One region of the Fusibacter sp. JL298sf-3 genome, then DNA from elsewhere that is predicted to be linked to it. Evidence: a T-box and tRNA genes for the amino acid it is inferred to sense, from the RefSeq annotation. Region 1 holds a T-box; the other holds one or more tRNA genes.
The links. A T-box is a leader RNA that pairs with one kind of tRNA and senses whether it is charged. The one in region 1 lies ahead of ACR6HW_RS01080 (glycine--tRNA ligase), so its partner is inferred to be a tRNA-Gly.
Positions count from the first base shown of each region.

Region 2: it encodes a tRNA-Gly, which carries the amino acid that the T-box ahead of ACR6HW_RS01080 (glycine--tRNA ligase) is inferred to sense. The anticodon was not compared.

Region 1 is NZ_CM132608.1:220,175-228,070, forward strand. Features, by position in the region: gene era (GTPase Era) at 1-187, shown strand, start outside; gene recO (DNA repair protein RecO) at 188-922, shown strand; gene ACR6HW_RS01070 (methyl-accepting chemotaxis protein) at 1,150-3,135, shown strand; gene ACR6HW_RS01075 (DUF4342 domain-containing protein) at 3,203-3,697, shown strand; T-box leader at 3,737-3,903, shown strand; gene ACR6HW_RS01080 (glycine--tRNA ligase) at 4,048-5,439, shown strand; gene ACR6HW_RS01085 (pyruvate, water dikinase regulatory protein) at 5,478-6,296, shown strand; gene ppdK (pyruvate, phosphate dikinase) at 6,498-7,896, shown strand, end outside.
Region 2 is NZ_CM132608.1:3,347,123-3,355,018, forward strand. Features, by position in the region: rRNA gene ACR6HW_RS15925 (23S ribosomal RNA) at 286-3,200, shown strand; rRNA gene rrf (5S ribosomal RNA) at 3,348-3,464, shown strand; tRNA gene ACR6HW_RS15935 (tRNA-Asn) at 3,470-3,544, shown strand; tRNA gene ACR6HW_RS15940 (tRNA-Glu) at 3,546-3,620, shown strand; tRNA gene ACR6HW_RS15945 (tRNA-Val) at 3,649-3,724, shown strand; tRNA gene ACR6HW_RS15950 (tRNA-Gly) at 3,732-3,806, shown strand; tRNA gene ACR6HW_RS15955 (tRNA-Gly) at 3,811-3,884, shown strand; tRNA gene ACR6HW_RS15960 (tRNA-Lys) at 3,894-3,969, shown strand; tRNA gene ACR6HW_RS15965 (tRNA-Cys) at 3,975-4,049, shown strand; tRNA gene ACR6HW_RS15970 (tRNA-Arg) at 4,056-4,132, shown strand; tRNA gene ACR6HW_RS15975 (tRNA-Val) at 4,149-4,224, shown strand; tRNA gene ACR6HW_RS15980 (tRNA-Leu) at 4,233-4,316, shown strand; tRNA gene ACR6HW_RS15985 (tRNA-Gly) at 4,324-4,398, shown strand; gene ACR6HW_RS15990 (phosphotransferase) at 4,497-5,459, shown strand; gene ACR6HW_RS15995 (peroxiredoxin) at 5,474-5,920, shown strand; cobalamin riboswitch at 5,978-6,155, shown strand; gene ACR6HW_RS16000 (cobyric acid synthase) at 6,323-7,822, shown strand; gene cbiB (adenosylcobinamide-phosphate synthase CbiB) at 7,819-7,896, shown strand, end outside.

The DNA of each region.
Region 1 (7,896 bases):
GAAAAAGACCCACAAGGGCATTATCATTGGCAAAGAAGGTCGCAAGCTCAAGGGCATCGGAAAAAGTGCGCGTCAAGACATTGAGCGCTTTTTAGGTGAGAAAGTCAATTTACAGCTTTGGGTAAAGGTGCGCGAGGGGTGGCGAGACAACGCCAACCAATTGAAGCAGTTTGGGTACAAAGAGTAGATGTTTTTCAAAACCGACGCCATTGTTTTAAAGGCGAACAGGAGCTACAACAACGACGTGTTCCTCACGCTTTTTACGGAATCGGGAGGTAAGATGTCCGTGGTAACAACTTATCAAAAAAAAGGCCAGACGCCGCCAATGCGGCCTTTTTTAACAGGGGAGTTCGTTATCAATACGAAGAACAAGACGCCGCGCCTCGTTTCCAGTGATGTGAGCGACAGCCACTTTAAGCTAATGGACGATTTAGACAAACTCAGTTACGGCAACTATTTGCTCGAACTGTGTAGGCTTACCACTTTTGAACACGTCGTGGACAAGGGGCATTATCAGCTGATAACGGCCCTTGTGGCGGCGCTGGACAGCGTTTCAGTGGCACAGTTACCGCTGATTCGCCTTATGTATCTCGTGAAGGTGGCGGCATTGTCCGGCCATGCCCCCAACCTTTCGCCGGCGTGCACTGTTTGCGGCACAGAGGAAGAGGTGCTCTATTTTGACCTCGTACAAGGCCAACTGTTTTGTTCTGAGCACGCTCACAAAGCCTCGGCGACCCGCGTTAAGAAAAACTGGCTAAGCCTTATTGCTTTTATACAGACACAGCCTGTCGAGGTGCTCTTAAAAACTAAGATTCATCCCGGTTATATGCCGCCGTTGATTCAACTCTACGAACATTTCGTGATGCATCATTTTCAAATTCATGCGATTCATTCCAAGACGTTTATCGACACTTTGTTGTAACAGTTACCCGTAAAGCCAGTGGTGCTCTACGGGTATTTTAACAGAAATAGACCACCGGGTTCTCTTTTTTCCAATCGCCTCACGCACGTCGCCCTTGAACCTCAAATAAAACAACTGTTTATTTAAAATAAAGGGGCGTTTTATCTACATGAAACTGTCAGTTTTCGTAACTTAATGGGTATGAATATTTTATGAAGACTTCAAAAAATACTTAAAGGGGGCAGTGTATGAAAATTAAGATGAGCTTTAGGACAAAGCTGATACTGACGTTCGTACTCGTAATTGCTGTACCGATAGCCGTTTTAGGGGGCGTCGTGTACAAGCTTACATACGATGGTTATTACGACAATCTGAAGAGTACCAGCGAACAGGTATCTGCTCAAATCAACACGGGGATTAAAAACTACATGAATATCTACGGGCAGGCAACCGAATTGCTCAGTAAAGATCCCAATGTCGAAAATGCAAAAAGTGATGTGTCGAGCAGAGAGTGGCTCTACAAATCTTTTGAGGCGTTTATCGAACAGTACGATGTGGTTAGAAACGTCTACGTGGGTTACGACGATCTCAGTTTTTATATTCACCCCACCGTCGATTTGCCGTCGGACTACGATCCGACTATTCGCCCTTGGTACATAAAGGCGTCAGAAGAAAATAGACAAATCTGGACAGATCCTTATGAGGATGCCACTGAGGGAAATCCACTGGTCATTTCCGCAGCGAGTCCGGTTTATAATGGAAGCAACTTCCAAGGTGTAGTGGCCATTGACCTCGACATCAGTGAAATCAGTCGCGTGGCCAACGGCGTTACCATTGGTGAAAACGGCTACATCGTTTTGTTTGACAGCAACAACGTGACGTTTACACATCCGAACCCCGACAACGTAGGTAAAGACATCCCCATTCCCGAACTCAAAGCGTTTGTGGAGAACAATGCAAGCGGCGTCTTTGAGTACACTTATGAAGGCGAAAAGCGCATTGCATTGCTCAGTACCATAGAGGGGCTGGACTGGAAAATACTCGCAACAGTAGATGAGAACGAAATCTTTGCGCAGACGCGGAGTTTGCTGTTTAACATCTTACTCATCGGCGTCGTCCTCATCTTAATTGCAGTGGCCATCGCCGTGGTCTTTTCCAATGCGATGCTGAAAAACATCAAAAATGTCAGTACGGCAATTACCCATATGAGTGAAGGCGATTTGAGCCAAACGGTACACGTTCATACAAAAGATGAGTTTGGCAAACTGGCGGATGATCTCAACCATATGATTGCATCGATTTCTGGTCTGATTGGGAACGTCCATCACGCGACGCAAAATGTCTTGAGTTCTTCAAACGATTTGGTCGGGCTTTCAGACCGCGCCAGTATTGCGGCGAGAGAAGTTTCGGGTGCTGTTGAAGAAGTGGCGACAGGGGCGACGCGACAAGCCCAAGATAGTGAAAACAGCAGCCGAGTCGCCAAAGAAATGGGTCAGAACATCAAGACGCTGACGGACAGTGTGTTCAACATGATTGGCATGACTAAAAAGGCCACTGAAATCAATTCCAGCAGTCAGGCAGCGGTAATGACGCTAAAGGAAAAGAACACTGAAAACAACGATGCCACTGAAAAGACTGAAGAAGCAATTTTGGACCTGGAAAGACAGTCTCTAACCATTGGCGATTTTGTACAGACCATTAGCACCATTGCCGAGCAGACGAACTTACTGGCGCTCAATGCCTCAATTGAAGCGGCCCGTGCCGGCGAACACGGCAGAGGATTTGCCGTGGTTGCAGATGAAATTCGAAAGCTCGCCGAAGAATCCAGCAAAGCGGCAGATGAGATTAAGAACATCGTGTTGACCATTCAAAAGGGCAGCAAAAACACAGTGACTATTATGCAAGAAGTCAAGTCGCGTTCACACGAACAAAACGATGCCGTTGAGCGCGTTGAAAACGCATTCTCAGACATCTTTAATGCCATTAACGGCATCCAAAATGTCATCGATACCGTTTCAGGAGACATCGAAGTTCTCGATGTCAGTAAAGTGGAAATTCTCGACAGCATAACGAGCATCGCCAGCGTATCGGAAGAAGCTGCTGCCGCTTCTGAAGAAGTGAGCGCCTCTATGGAAGAGCAGACAGCTGTCGTCGAGCAAGTCGCCATTGCCGCAGATCAGCTTAAAGGTCTAGCCGATGAGCTGGAAGCCAACATCAATAAGTTTAAAATTTAAAACGGTCTGTTATAAATTTTAAAATAATGATATAATGGCTGTAGTAAACAAATGAAAGGGTGATGCTATGACTATTACACTTGAAATGGTGGATGCCGTAATTAAACGGACAAATGTCGGTTATAAAGCGGCGCAAGAGGCACTTGAGCAAACGGGCGGCGATATTCTAGCGGCAATTATTGAACTCGAGTCCAAGCAAACGACAGGTGCGGAAAAGGGACATTACCATTTGGGACATCAGATTTCCGAATGGCTGAAGTATTTGATTAACGAGGGATTGATTCGTCAGTTGACCATTGTTAAAAACGATAAGATCGTTTTGGATATCCCCATTATGGCAGGGGCTATTGCAGGTGTGCTCTTTACCAAATCCACCATGGCGGCAATTATTGCGGCGGTGGCCACAGGGTGTGACCTCAACGTCGTGAAAAAGGATGGAGAGGTGATTAACTTGAACTCTCTGACGATTGAGACTTTTGAGTCTCTTAAAGCCTTTTTTAAATGTGAGGGAAAAGAAGTAGAACCATCTTTACAGACAGATGAACCTGTGGTACAATCTTAAGCATTACTTGGGGCATAATTCAGCCCTTTAACTGAATAACGAATGGCGATGAAGAAGAAAAGTAATTTGTCGAGCTGCTTAAAGAGAGTCGGTGGTGGTGAAAACCGATAGCGGTGATAAGTGAAGGCACTTTGGAGCGATATTGTTTAAAGAGGGTCCTTTGGACCAATTAGGGTGGAACCGCGGAATAACCTTTCGTCCCTGCTTCGGCAGAGATGAAAGGTTTTTTTATTGAATCGACAAACGTTTAGTTGTGGGCGCAACACATGTTGTCGAATTAAAAAAGTCGAATCAAAAAAGAGTGCGCTGTAAAACTTGTCGCGCAAAAGCTATTTAAAGTAGGGGAGGACATTATGAGTCAAGTTACTATGGAAAAAATCGTTTCACTTGCAAAATCCAGGGGCTTTGTTTTTCCGGGGTCAGATATTTACGGGGGTTTGGCAAATACTTGGGACTACGGTCCGCTAGGGGTGGAGCTTAAAAACAACGTAAAAGCAGCTTGGTGGAAAAAATTTGTGCAGAGCAACCCGTACAATGTGGGCATCGACAGTGCCATTCTTATGAACCCTGAAGTTTGGGTAGCATCGGGACACGTCGGTGGCTTTAACGACCCACTTATGGACTGTAAATCGTGTAAGACGCGTTACAGAGCAGATCAATTAATCGAAGAACATATGACGGCAAATGGTGGAGAACCGGAAGCTATTGACGCCTGGCCAAATGAGAAAATGGAAAATTATATCTCAGAAAACGGCATTGTCTGTGCCAGCTGCGGCAGCAACGACTTTACTAAAATTCGACAGTTTAACCTCATGTTCAAAACTTTTCAAGGGGTTGTAGAAGACTCGTCAACGGAAATCTTCTTAAGACCGGAGACGGCTCAAGGTATATTCGTCAACTTTAAGACCATTCAAAGAGCGTCGAGAAAAAAGGTGCCGTTTGGCATCGGGCAAATTGGTAAATCTTTTAGAAATGAAATTACACCGGGGAACTTCACTTTTAGAACGCGTGAGTTCGAGCAGATGGAACTTGAGTTTTTCTGTAAACCTGGCGAAGACCTAGAGTGGTTCAAATACTGGAAGGCATTTTGTATGAACTGGCTCCTAAAGCTTGGCATGACAGAAGATAAAGTGAAGTTTAGAGACCATGACGAAGAAGAACTTTCACACTATTCCAATGCGACAACGGATATTGAATACCGCTTCCCATTTGGTTGGGGAGAACTTTGGGGGATTGCAGACCGTACGGACTTCGACCTCAAGGCCCATATGAACCAATCTAAGTCGGACTTAAGCTATCAAGACCCGGTGACAAATGAGAAATATGTACCATATTGTATTGAACCGTCACTTGGTGCGGACCGCGTTACACTTGCCTTCCTCGTGGATGCGTATGAAGAAGAAGTTTTGGAAGACGGTAGCTCGAGAACAGTGATGAAGTTCCACCCGGCACTTGCACCGTTTAAGGCTGCGATATTCCCGCTTTCAAAAAAGCTCAACGACGAAGCGACAAAGGTTTATGAGTTGTTGGCAGAGCACTTTAACATCGATTACGACGATGCCGGCAGTATCGGCAAACGCTACAGAAGGCATGATGAAATCGGAACCCCGTTCTGCATCACTTACGATTTTGAATCTGGTGAAGATCAAAGTGTTACTATAAGACATCGCGATACGATGGCACAAGAACGTATTAAAATCGAAGACCTCGTAGAATATATTAGAGAGCGATTAAGATTTTAAGAATTGGATATAAATGAAACAAGTATAGGAGGGACCATATGGAGCAGGAATATCAAATCATCATCATGTCCGATTCTCTCGGTGAGACGGCTTCACATGTTGCCAGAGCAGCCATGAATCAATTTACGGGAAAAGAATACGTCGTGAAGAAGTACAATTATGTGCGCGACATAGAAGCTGTTGAAGAAATCGTTTCAAAAGCTTCAAAGCAGCCTTCGATTGTTCTGTTTACCACCGTAATAGACGAATTGACCAGGGGCATTATCGAGACATGTGCCCGATATGACGTGCGCTGTCATGACATTTTAACACCGGTGTTGGATCAGTTTTCAGACTTTTTTAAAGACGTCCCTGCACAGAAGCCCGGTACGATGTACAAACTGGACGATGATTATTTTGATCGCGTCGCAGCGATAGAGTTTGCTGTAAAATATGACGACGGCAAGGATTTAAAAGGCCTTAAACACGCCGACGTGGTGTTGCTCGGTATCTCTAGGACTTCTAAGACGCCGCTTAGCATGTATTTGTCGCACAAGAACATTCGCGTGGCCAACGTGCCCTTGGTTCCGGAAATTCCCGTGGCCAAAGAAATCTATCAAGTGCCTAAAAACAAGCTGATTGGTTTGACAAACTCTCCTGAGAAGTTAAATGAAATTCGCGTTGAGCGCCTAAAGGCTCTCGGCTTGTCGGCGAACGTCGAGTACGCCAACTACAGCAGAATACTAGAGGAATTGGATTACGCAGATAAAGTATACAAACAGCTAGGCTGTCCGATTATTAACGTGGCCAACAAAGCCATTGAAGAGACGGCAAGTATTATCATGGAAATCACTGGACTCAACATGAAACTCAAGTAGACAACGAGGTAATGACCCACAGCGCATTTGCTGTGGGTTTTTGAGCATATCGCGTAAGCGAAGTTCTCGTGTACTGTATCGTTCACCATTAAAAACGGCTATTCTACAGTCGGATACGAATGATTCGGCATTTTAATGAACGCTCAACGAGGCGGTACACTAATAAAGCAGTTATTGATTACAAAAGGTGAGGTATGCGTTATGAGAAAATTTGTTTATGCCTTTGAAGAAGGCAGCAAAGAGATGAAAGGGTTACTTGGAGGGAAAGGAGCGAACTTGGCTGAAATGAAGAAAATCGGTCTCCCCGTTCCCAACGGATTTACAATTACCACTGAGGCGTGCAACGCTTATTACGATGCACAGAAAGTTATTTCAGATGAGGTTATCGCGCAGATTAATGAGGCCCTGGCCAAGTTAGAAGCAAAAACGGGCAAGAAGTTAGGCGATCCTCAAAACCCACTCCTTGTTTCTGTAAGATCTGGTGCCTTTGTTTCTATGCCGGGAATGATGGACACGGTCCTCAATCTAGGGCTCAATGAGCAAACTGTAGAAGGCCTCGCACTCTTAACGGAGAACAGGCGTTTCGCCATGGACTGTTACAGACGATTTATTCAAATGTTTGGCGATGTGGTGTTGGAGATTCCGAAATACAAATTCGATAAAGTATTTGACACGAAGAAAACGGAAATGGGCATTACAGAAGATACGGCACTTACTGAAGCCGATTTAGAGGCGATTATCGTCGGCTATAAAAAGCTCGTTAAACGGGAGAAGGGGTTCGGGTTCCCGGAAGAGCCGACGCATCAATTGGAGATGGCTATTGAGGCGGTATTCGGTTCTTGGAACAACGACCGCGCCATTGTCTACAGAAATCTTCATGAGATTCCGCACGACCTCGGAACGGCAGTTAATATTCAGGAAATGGTATTCGGCAACATGGGTGAAAGTTCCGGTACAGGGGTGGCTTTCACACGGAACCCTTCTAACGGCGACAACGTGCTTTTTGGCGAGTTCCTAATGAACGCACAAGGTGAAGACGTCGTCGCCGGCATCCGCACGCCGCATACCATTGCCGAACTCGAAAAAATACAACCGGAAGTTTTCAAAGCGTTTAACGACGTCTGTAAAACACTTGAGAACCATTACAAAGACATGCAGGACATTGAGTTTACTGTGGAGCGCGGAACGTTGTATCTCCTTCAAACGCGCTCTGCAAAGCGGACGGCATTTGCCAGTGTCAAGGTAGCTGTCGACATGGTTGAAGAAGGGCTGATTACACGTGAAGAAGCGTTGATGCGCATAGAACCTGCAAAACTCGACGAACTGCTCCACCCGATGTTCGAACCTCACGCCCTAGCTGTAGCAGTTCATATTGCCAAGGGCCTTCCGGCGTCACCAGGTGCGGCGTTCGGTAAAATTTATTTTCATTCAGAAGATGTTATTAAGGCGAAAAACCGCGGAGAAACCTGTATTTTAGTGCGTACAGAGACGTCTCCAGAAGACATTGAAGGCATGGTGCACGCAAACGGTATTCTCACTTCAAGAGGTGGGATGACTTCTCATGCCGCTGTCGTGGCGCGTGGAATGGGCAAGTGCTGTG
Region 2 (7,896 bases), 720 kb from region 1:
GCTAAGCTAACGCTTAGCCAGATGCTAGCGCATCTCTAGCTTGTTTCACAATTAAATAAGATGTAAGCTTGGACGAGTATTCGTCACTTTCTTTCAGAAAGTGCCTCACACGAATTCAAGACTGACGTCTTAGGATGCTGGCGCATCCCTCGAAATTTGCATTTCAAATTTCGTGAATTAGTATCTTGAAAACTGTATATATAAAGAACCGACTATTAAGTTAGTAAAAAAGCAAGCATTGAAAAAACAATGTAAGCCAAAGTAAAAACTCAAACTCAAAAGTAAGGTCAAGTTACTAAGAGCATAGGGTGGATGCCTTGGCACCAGGAGCCGAAGAAGGACGTGGTAAGCTGCGAAAAGCTACGGGGAGCTGCAAGCGAGCGCCGATCCGTAGATGTCCGAATGGGGGAACCCACCTAGAGTAATGTCTAGGTATCCATGACTGAATTCATAGGTCATAGGAAGGGAACTCGGGGAACTGAAACATCTAAGTACCCGAAGGAAGAGAAAACAAAAGTGATTTCCTAAGTAGCGGCGAGCGAACGGGAAACAGCCCAAACCCAAGTCTTCGGACGAGGGGGTGTGGACAGTATATCAAGTAGAAGGTACCCTAGCCAAAGGACTTGGGAAAGTCCGCCGAAGCGTGTGAGAGCCACTTAGGCGAAAGGGGAAGATCGAACGTACTGATCCGGAGTACCACGGAGCACGTGAAACTTTGTGGGAAGCAGGCAGGACCATCTGCCAAGGCTAAATACTACCTGGTGACCGATAGCGCACAGTACCGTGAGGGAAAGGTGAAAAGAACCCCGGGAGGGGAGTGAAAAAGAACCTGAAACCCTATGTTTACAAGCAGTGGAAGTTCGTTAAAGAACGACCATGTACTTTTTGTAGAACGGGCCAACGAGTTACGTTATGCAGCAAGGTTAAGCGCTTCAGGTGCGGAGCCGCAGCGAAAGCGAGTCTGAATAGGGCGAATGAGTTGTATGGCGTAGACCCGAAACCGGGTGACCTATCCATGTGCAGGGTGAAGCGAGGGTAAAACCTCTTGGAGGCCCGAACCCATATCTGTTGAAAAAGGTTGGGATGACATGTGGATAGCGGAGAAATTCCAATCGAACCCGGAGATAGCTGGTTCTCCTCGAAATAGCTTTAGGGCTAGCCTTGAGTTAAGAGATACGGGGGTAGAGCACTGAATGTCCTAGGGGCTTTCACCGGCTACCGAAGACTATCAAACTCCGAATACCGATATCTTTTACTCAGGAGTCAGACTATGTGTGATAAGATTCATAGTCGAAAGGGAAAGAGCCCAGACCATCAGCTAAGGTCCCAAAATGCAAGTTAAGTGGAAAAGGATGTGGGATTGCACAGACAACTAGGATGTTGGCTTAGAAGCAGCCACTCATTTAAAGAGTGCGTAACAGCTCACTAGTCGAGTGATCCTGCGCCGAAGATTACCGGGGCTAAAACTTGCTACCGAAGCTATGGAATTGTTTAGACAATTGGTAGAGGAGCATTGTGTGAGAGGTGAAGTAAGATCGCAAGGACTTATGGATATCACACAAGAGAGAATGTTGGCATGAGTAACGAGAGACGGGTGAGAATCCCGTCCGCCGAAAACCTAAGGTTTCCTGAGGAAGGTTCGTCCGCTCAGGGTAAGTCAGGACCTAAGCCGAGGACGAAAGTCGTAGGCGATGGACAACAGGTGAAGATTCCTGTACCACCGAGACCCGTTTGAGAGAAGGAATGACACAGGAGGTTATGCTGAGCATGCGAATGGAAGAGCATGTCCAAGCAGCGAGTCTGTAGCGTAGGCAAATCCGCGCTACTGAGGATGAGCTGTGATGGGGAGTGAACTTAAGTAACGAAGCAGCAGATATCACACTGTCAAGAAAAGTTTCTATCGAGGGAGCAGGTGCCTGTACCGTAAACCGACACAGGTAGGAGAGTAGAGAATACTAAGGCGCGCGAGAAAACCATTGTTAAGGAACTCGGCAAAATGACCCCGTAACTTCGGGAGAAGGGGTGCCGGATCAGGTTAAGAGCTAGATCCGGCCGCAGAGGATAGGCCCAAGCGACTGTTTACCAAAAACACAGGTCTCTGCTAAATCGAAAGATGATGTATAGGGGCTGACGCCTGCCCGGTGCTGGAAGGTTAAGGGGAAGTGTTAGTTTAGGCGAAGCACAGAACTGAAGCCCCAGTAAACGGCGGCCGTAACTATAACGGTCCTAAGGTAGCGAAATTCCTTGTCGGGTAAGTTCCGACCCGCACGAAAGGCGTAACGATTTGGGCGCTGTCTCAACAATGGACTCGGTGAAATTGTAGTACCGGTAAAGATGCCGGTTACCCGCAGCTAGACGGAAAGACCCCGTGGAGCTTTACTGCAGCTTGGCACTGGATAATGGTATATGATGTACAGGATAGGTGGGAGACTAAGAATATAGGACGCCAGTCTTATAGGAGTCGCTGTTGGGATACCACTCTTTGTATACCGTTATTCTAACTATGGACAGTGATCCTGTTCTAGGACAATGTCAGGTGGGCAGTTTGACTGGGGCGGTCGCCTCCTAAAGAGTAACGGAGGCGCCTAAAGGTTCCCTCAGCGCGGTTGGAAATCGCGCGAAGAGTGTAAAGGCAAAAGGGAGCTTGACTGCGAGAGAGACATCTCGAGCAGGGACGAAAGTCGAGCTTAGTGATCCGGTGGCACCGCATGGAAGGGCCATCGCTCAACGGATAAAAGCTACCCCGGGGATAACAGGCTTATCTCCCCCAAGAGTCCACATCGACGGGGAGGTTTGGCACCTCGATGTCGGCTCGTCTCATCCTGGGGCTGAAGTAGGTCCCAAGGGTTGGGCTGTTCGCCCATTAAAGAGGCACGCGAGCTGGGTTCAGAACGTCGTGAGACAGTTCGGTCCCTATCTGCTGTGGGCGTAGGAAATTTGAGAGGAGCTGTCCTTAGTACGAGAGGACCGGGATGGACAAACCTCTGGTGTATCAGTTGTTCTGCCAAGAGCACTGCTGAGTAGCTAAGTTTGGAAGGGATAAGCGCTGAAGGCATCTAAGCGCGAAGCCCCCCTCAAGATGAGATTTCCCATCTTTTAATAGAGTAAGACCCCATGAAGATAATATGGTAATAGGCCTGAGGTGTAAGTGCAGCAATGCATTCAGCTGACAGGTACTAATAGGTCGAGGACTTGACCACGCTTTAGAGTTAAAGAGGATTTATCGGTTCTTATATATACAGTTTTCAGGGTACTAACCCTAAAAAAAGCAACAAAAAAGTGTTGACAGCACTAAAGTGATTATGATATAATATAATTCGCTGGTGAGAGAAACACGAGCACAACAATTCGGTGACGAAGGCGGAGGGGCAACACCTGTTCCCATACCGAACACAGAAGTAAAGTCCTCCAGCGTCGATGGTACTTGGCGGGCAGCTGCCTGGGAGAGTAGAACGTTGCTGATTTGTATTCCAAGGTAGCTCAACGGTGGAGCACTCGGCTGTTAACCGATAGGCTGTGGGTTCGAATCCCACCCTTGGAGCCATGGCCCCTTGGTCAAGCGGTTAAGACACCGCCCTTTCACGGCGGTAACAGGGGTTCGATTCCCCTAGGGGTCACCAATTATTTTGTGAGCATCAGCTCACATCCGGGAGTATAGCTCAGCTGGGAGAGCATCTGCCTTACAAGCAGGAGGTCATAGGTTCGATCCCTATTACTCCCACCAAAATTATGCGGAAGTGGCTCAGTGGTAGAGCATCGCCTTGCCAAGGCGAGGGTCGCGAGTTCGAATCTCGTCTTCCGCTCCAATGCGCGGGTGTAGCTCAATGGTAGAGCTCCGGCCTTCCAAGCCGGCCATGAGAGTTCGATTCTCTTCACCCGCTCCAGCGCACAATGGTCCATTAGCTCAGTCGGTAGAGCACCTGACTTTTAATCAGGGTGTCCCGCGTTCGAGTCGCGGATGGATCACCAAGCACGGCGGCGTGGCCAAGTGGTAAGGCACAGGTCTGCAAAACCTCTATTCACCAGTTCGAATCTGGTCGCCGCCTCCAATACGTGCACCCTTAGCTCAATCGGATAGAGTGTCTGACTACGAATCAGAAGGTTAGGGGTTCGACTCCCTTAGGGTGCACCATTTTTTATTTTTCAGCGGGAGTATAGCTCAGCTGGGAGAGCATCTGCCTTACAAGCAGGAGGTCATAGGTTCGATCCCTATTACTCCCACCAACAAAATAGCGGGTATGGCGGAATTGGCAGACGCGCTAGACTTAGGATCTAGTGACTGGTTCGTGGGGGTTCAAGTCCCTCTACCCGCACCAAAATTACGCGGAAGTGGCTCAGTGGTAGAGCATCGCCTTGCCAAGGCGAGGGTCGCGAGTTCGAATCTCGTCTTCCGCTCCAGTAAACACACATGAAAATGTGTGTTTTTTTTATTTACACCTAGACGCCCTTTAAAGAGATAAGCTATAATGAAGAAAACGGTGGGGAAGGAGGACATCATGAATTACGATTTTGCATTTGTAATTGACGACATCTTCACCAAGCGCAATTTTGGTTCTGTAAAGGCAATATTGCCATGTGGCAATCACGATTTAAAGCGGAACATGGTCTATAAGGTACATACGTCAGGCGGTCAGTATGTGATTAAGTTTTTCTATAAGCCAGGCAAGTGTATGCGAGAACTCAATGCACTTTCATACTATCAGCCTCCGGAGTTAAGTATTTTGGCCAATGGCGTGACAGCCGATCATACCGAATGGATTATATACAACCATATAGAAGGGGAACTCCTCGACCGAAAGCTTAAACAGCTGAAGGACGACGAGATGAAGTGTATTTTTAATGGGATTGGCTATGAGATGGGACGCCTGCATCAAGCGCACGCGTTCGATTACTTCGGAGATTGGGACTCGGCCAAGAAAAGTCCGATTAAAGCGTATGTTCCCTTTATGAAAATGGAGGTTGAACGCATCGTTACCAATATAAATGCGCAGACATTACCTGGAATCGAGATACTGAGAGACAGTATACGCGTCTTAAAATCGGAAATGAAGCATATAGAGCCTATTGGCCATGGCCGTTTGTGTCATCGTGATTTGGACGGGCGGAACATATTAATTGACCAAAGAAATGGTGTATATGTTTTTAAAACATTTTTAGATTTTGAAAAATGTGTCGTCGATAATTGTTATAATGATGTTATAGGTCTTTTTAGAAAATATTTTTTAGATTATCCTTATTTGTTAAAACCTTTTTTTAATGGGTATAAAGAGACCGGTATGTTAACATCAGATTTTTATAAGTCCTTTCGGTTTTTGCTTTACAAAAATGGCTTGCACATTTGCAGCTGGACGTATTCGTACTCGAAAAGCTATTACCATGAAGGCCTTGATTTTCTTAAGAAGTTGCTTGAAAAAGATCGAACAGGCAGCGTATACGGTGAGTTAGATGAAATCTATTAAGGAGGGTTATTGCCATGATGTATGAAGGCGCGCTAAAGTGTACAAACGATGCGGTTGATTCGTTTGAGGCATTGAGAAATCAGAAATTTATTCTTTACGCGTATCCAAAGGACAACACGTCGGGGTGTACGTTTGAAGCGTTGGCATTTGCAGAGCACTATGATGCTTTTAAGGCGTTGGGTTATGAAGTCATCGGTGTCAGCAAAGATACTTTAGGCACCCATAAGAATTTTATTAAAAAGCACAATCTCCCATTTTCTTTAATCAGCGATGTGGAACGCGAGCTCTTAGCGCACTTTGACTTGGTAGTCGAAAAGAAAATGTATGGTAAACCGGTGAAAGGGACTCAACGCTCTACATTTGTGTTTCACGAGGGCCTCGAACTCGTAAAAGCCTTTAGAGAAGTGGACCCCAAGACACATGTTCCCGAAGTGCTGGCTTTTGTTCAAAATTTGGGGTAGTGTGTCGCCCTCTTTTAGACCTATTGACAAGAGCGTGTGAAATGTCTATAATAAAAAAGAATTGAATACGATTAAGGTGCTTAGCAAAGCTAAGAGGGAAATAGGTTAAAGTCCTATGCAGCCCCCGCTACTGTAAATAGTGATGAAATTCTAGAACCACTGAGCGCAAGCTTGGGAAGGGTGAAGAGTAAGATGAGCTATGAGCCAGGAAACCTGCCTTAATTGAAATCAGCAACTTCGGTGGGAAGTCTTGTGAACATGCTTATGAGCAATCATATTCAGGCACATGTCTTTTGGCATGTGCTTTTTTAGTTCACTTTATTAGGAAGTCATAGAGCGGTGATGCTGCTCAAAAGGCTCAAGTGAGTTGCGTGGTGAGAGAAAGAGTGGTATAGGGGAAATATGTCTAAAAAAATTATGTTTCAAGGTACGGGGTCATCTGTCGGTAAGAGCATCTTAGTGACAGCCGTTTGCAGAATACTAAACAATCGAGGACAGAAGGTTGCACCGTTTAAATCTCAAAATATGGCGCTTAACTCTTTTGTGACAAAAGAGGGGCTCGAAATGGGACGCGCTCAAGTCGTCCAAGCGGAAGCCGCCCGCATTGAACCCGATGTCCGAATGAACCCAATTTTGTTAAAGCCCACTAGCGATGTGGGCAGCCAAGTTATTTTACACGGTAGAGTGAAGGACAATATGCGTGCAAGTGCTTATTTTTCTATAAAAAATGAGTTGGCGCCTGAAGTTGTCAAGGCGTTTAAGTCTTTGGAAGAATCGTATGAAACCATTGTTATTGAAGGTGCCGGCTCGCCTGCGGAAATTAATCTCCGCTCGAGAGACATTGTCAATATGGGACTTGCCGAAATGGTAGACACCGATGTCATCCTCGTCGGCGACGTCGATAGAGGGGGCGTGTTCGCCGCCCTTTACGGGACGTATGCCTTGCTAAGTGACTCTGAGCAAAAACGTGTTAAGGGCTTTGTTATCAACAAGTTCAGAGGCGATGTCTCTCTGCTTATGCCGGGGGTTGAAATGCTTGAAGAGAAAATCGGCATCCCGTGTCTAGGGGTCATTCCCTATATACAAAATATCAACATCGACGATGAAGACAGCGTCGCGTCGAGACTCACCGATAGACAGTACGAAGGGGTTAAAATCGGCGTCGTCAGATTGCCTTACATGTCTAACTTTTCGGATTTTAACTGTTTCGATTTCCACCAAGACGTATCGCTAAACTACGTGACGGCAACAGACGATTTGCTCGACTACGATTTACTCGTTATTCCCGGGAGCAAGAACACACTTGTGGATATGAAGCATTTGGTTGACTCCGGTATGGCGCAGGCCATTTACAGAGCGCATCGCAAGAAGATACCGATTATCGGCATTTGTGGTGGCTATCAAATACTTGGGAAAAAGCTACACGACCCCTTTGCTGTGGAATCTGGCTTAAAGACGATTAACGGCCTTGGTTTGCTCGATGTCGAGACGACGATGTACGAGGAGAAGAGAACGGTACAGTCTACGACAACACTCACTAATGATTTCCTCGGGATGGGGCTTGTAGAGGCCTCTGTGAAGGGCTATGAAATTCATATGGGCAAAACAAAGGCGCTCTCTGAAGAAGCGGTTCCGTTTCTTTTAAATGCAGAAGGCGAAGTCGATGGGCATGTCGATGCAGAAGGCATGGTTGTGGGCACTTATCTCCACGGTATCTTTGACAACGATGCCTTTAGGAACGCTTTAATTAAGAAATTACGAGGCAGCGGTGCAGCCGACGAGTCACTGAGCTTTGAAGAAATGAAAGTTCAAGCTTATGACAGACTCGTCGAGATTGTACAACCTCATTTAGATATGCAGAAGCTGGATAGCATTCTGAACGAATCGAGACAGACGCCATGATACAAATTTTGTTTGGCATCGGTTTGGATTCATTAATAGGTGATCCTCCTAATTGGCCGCATCCAGTTAGGTTT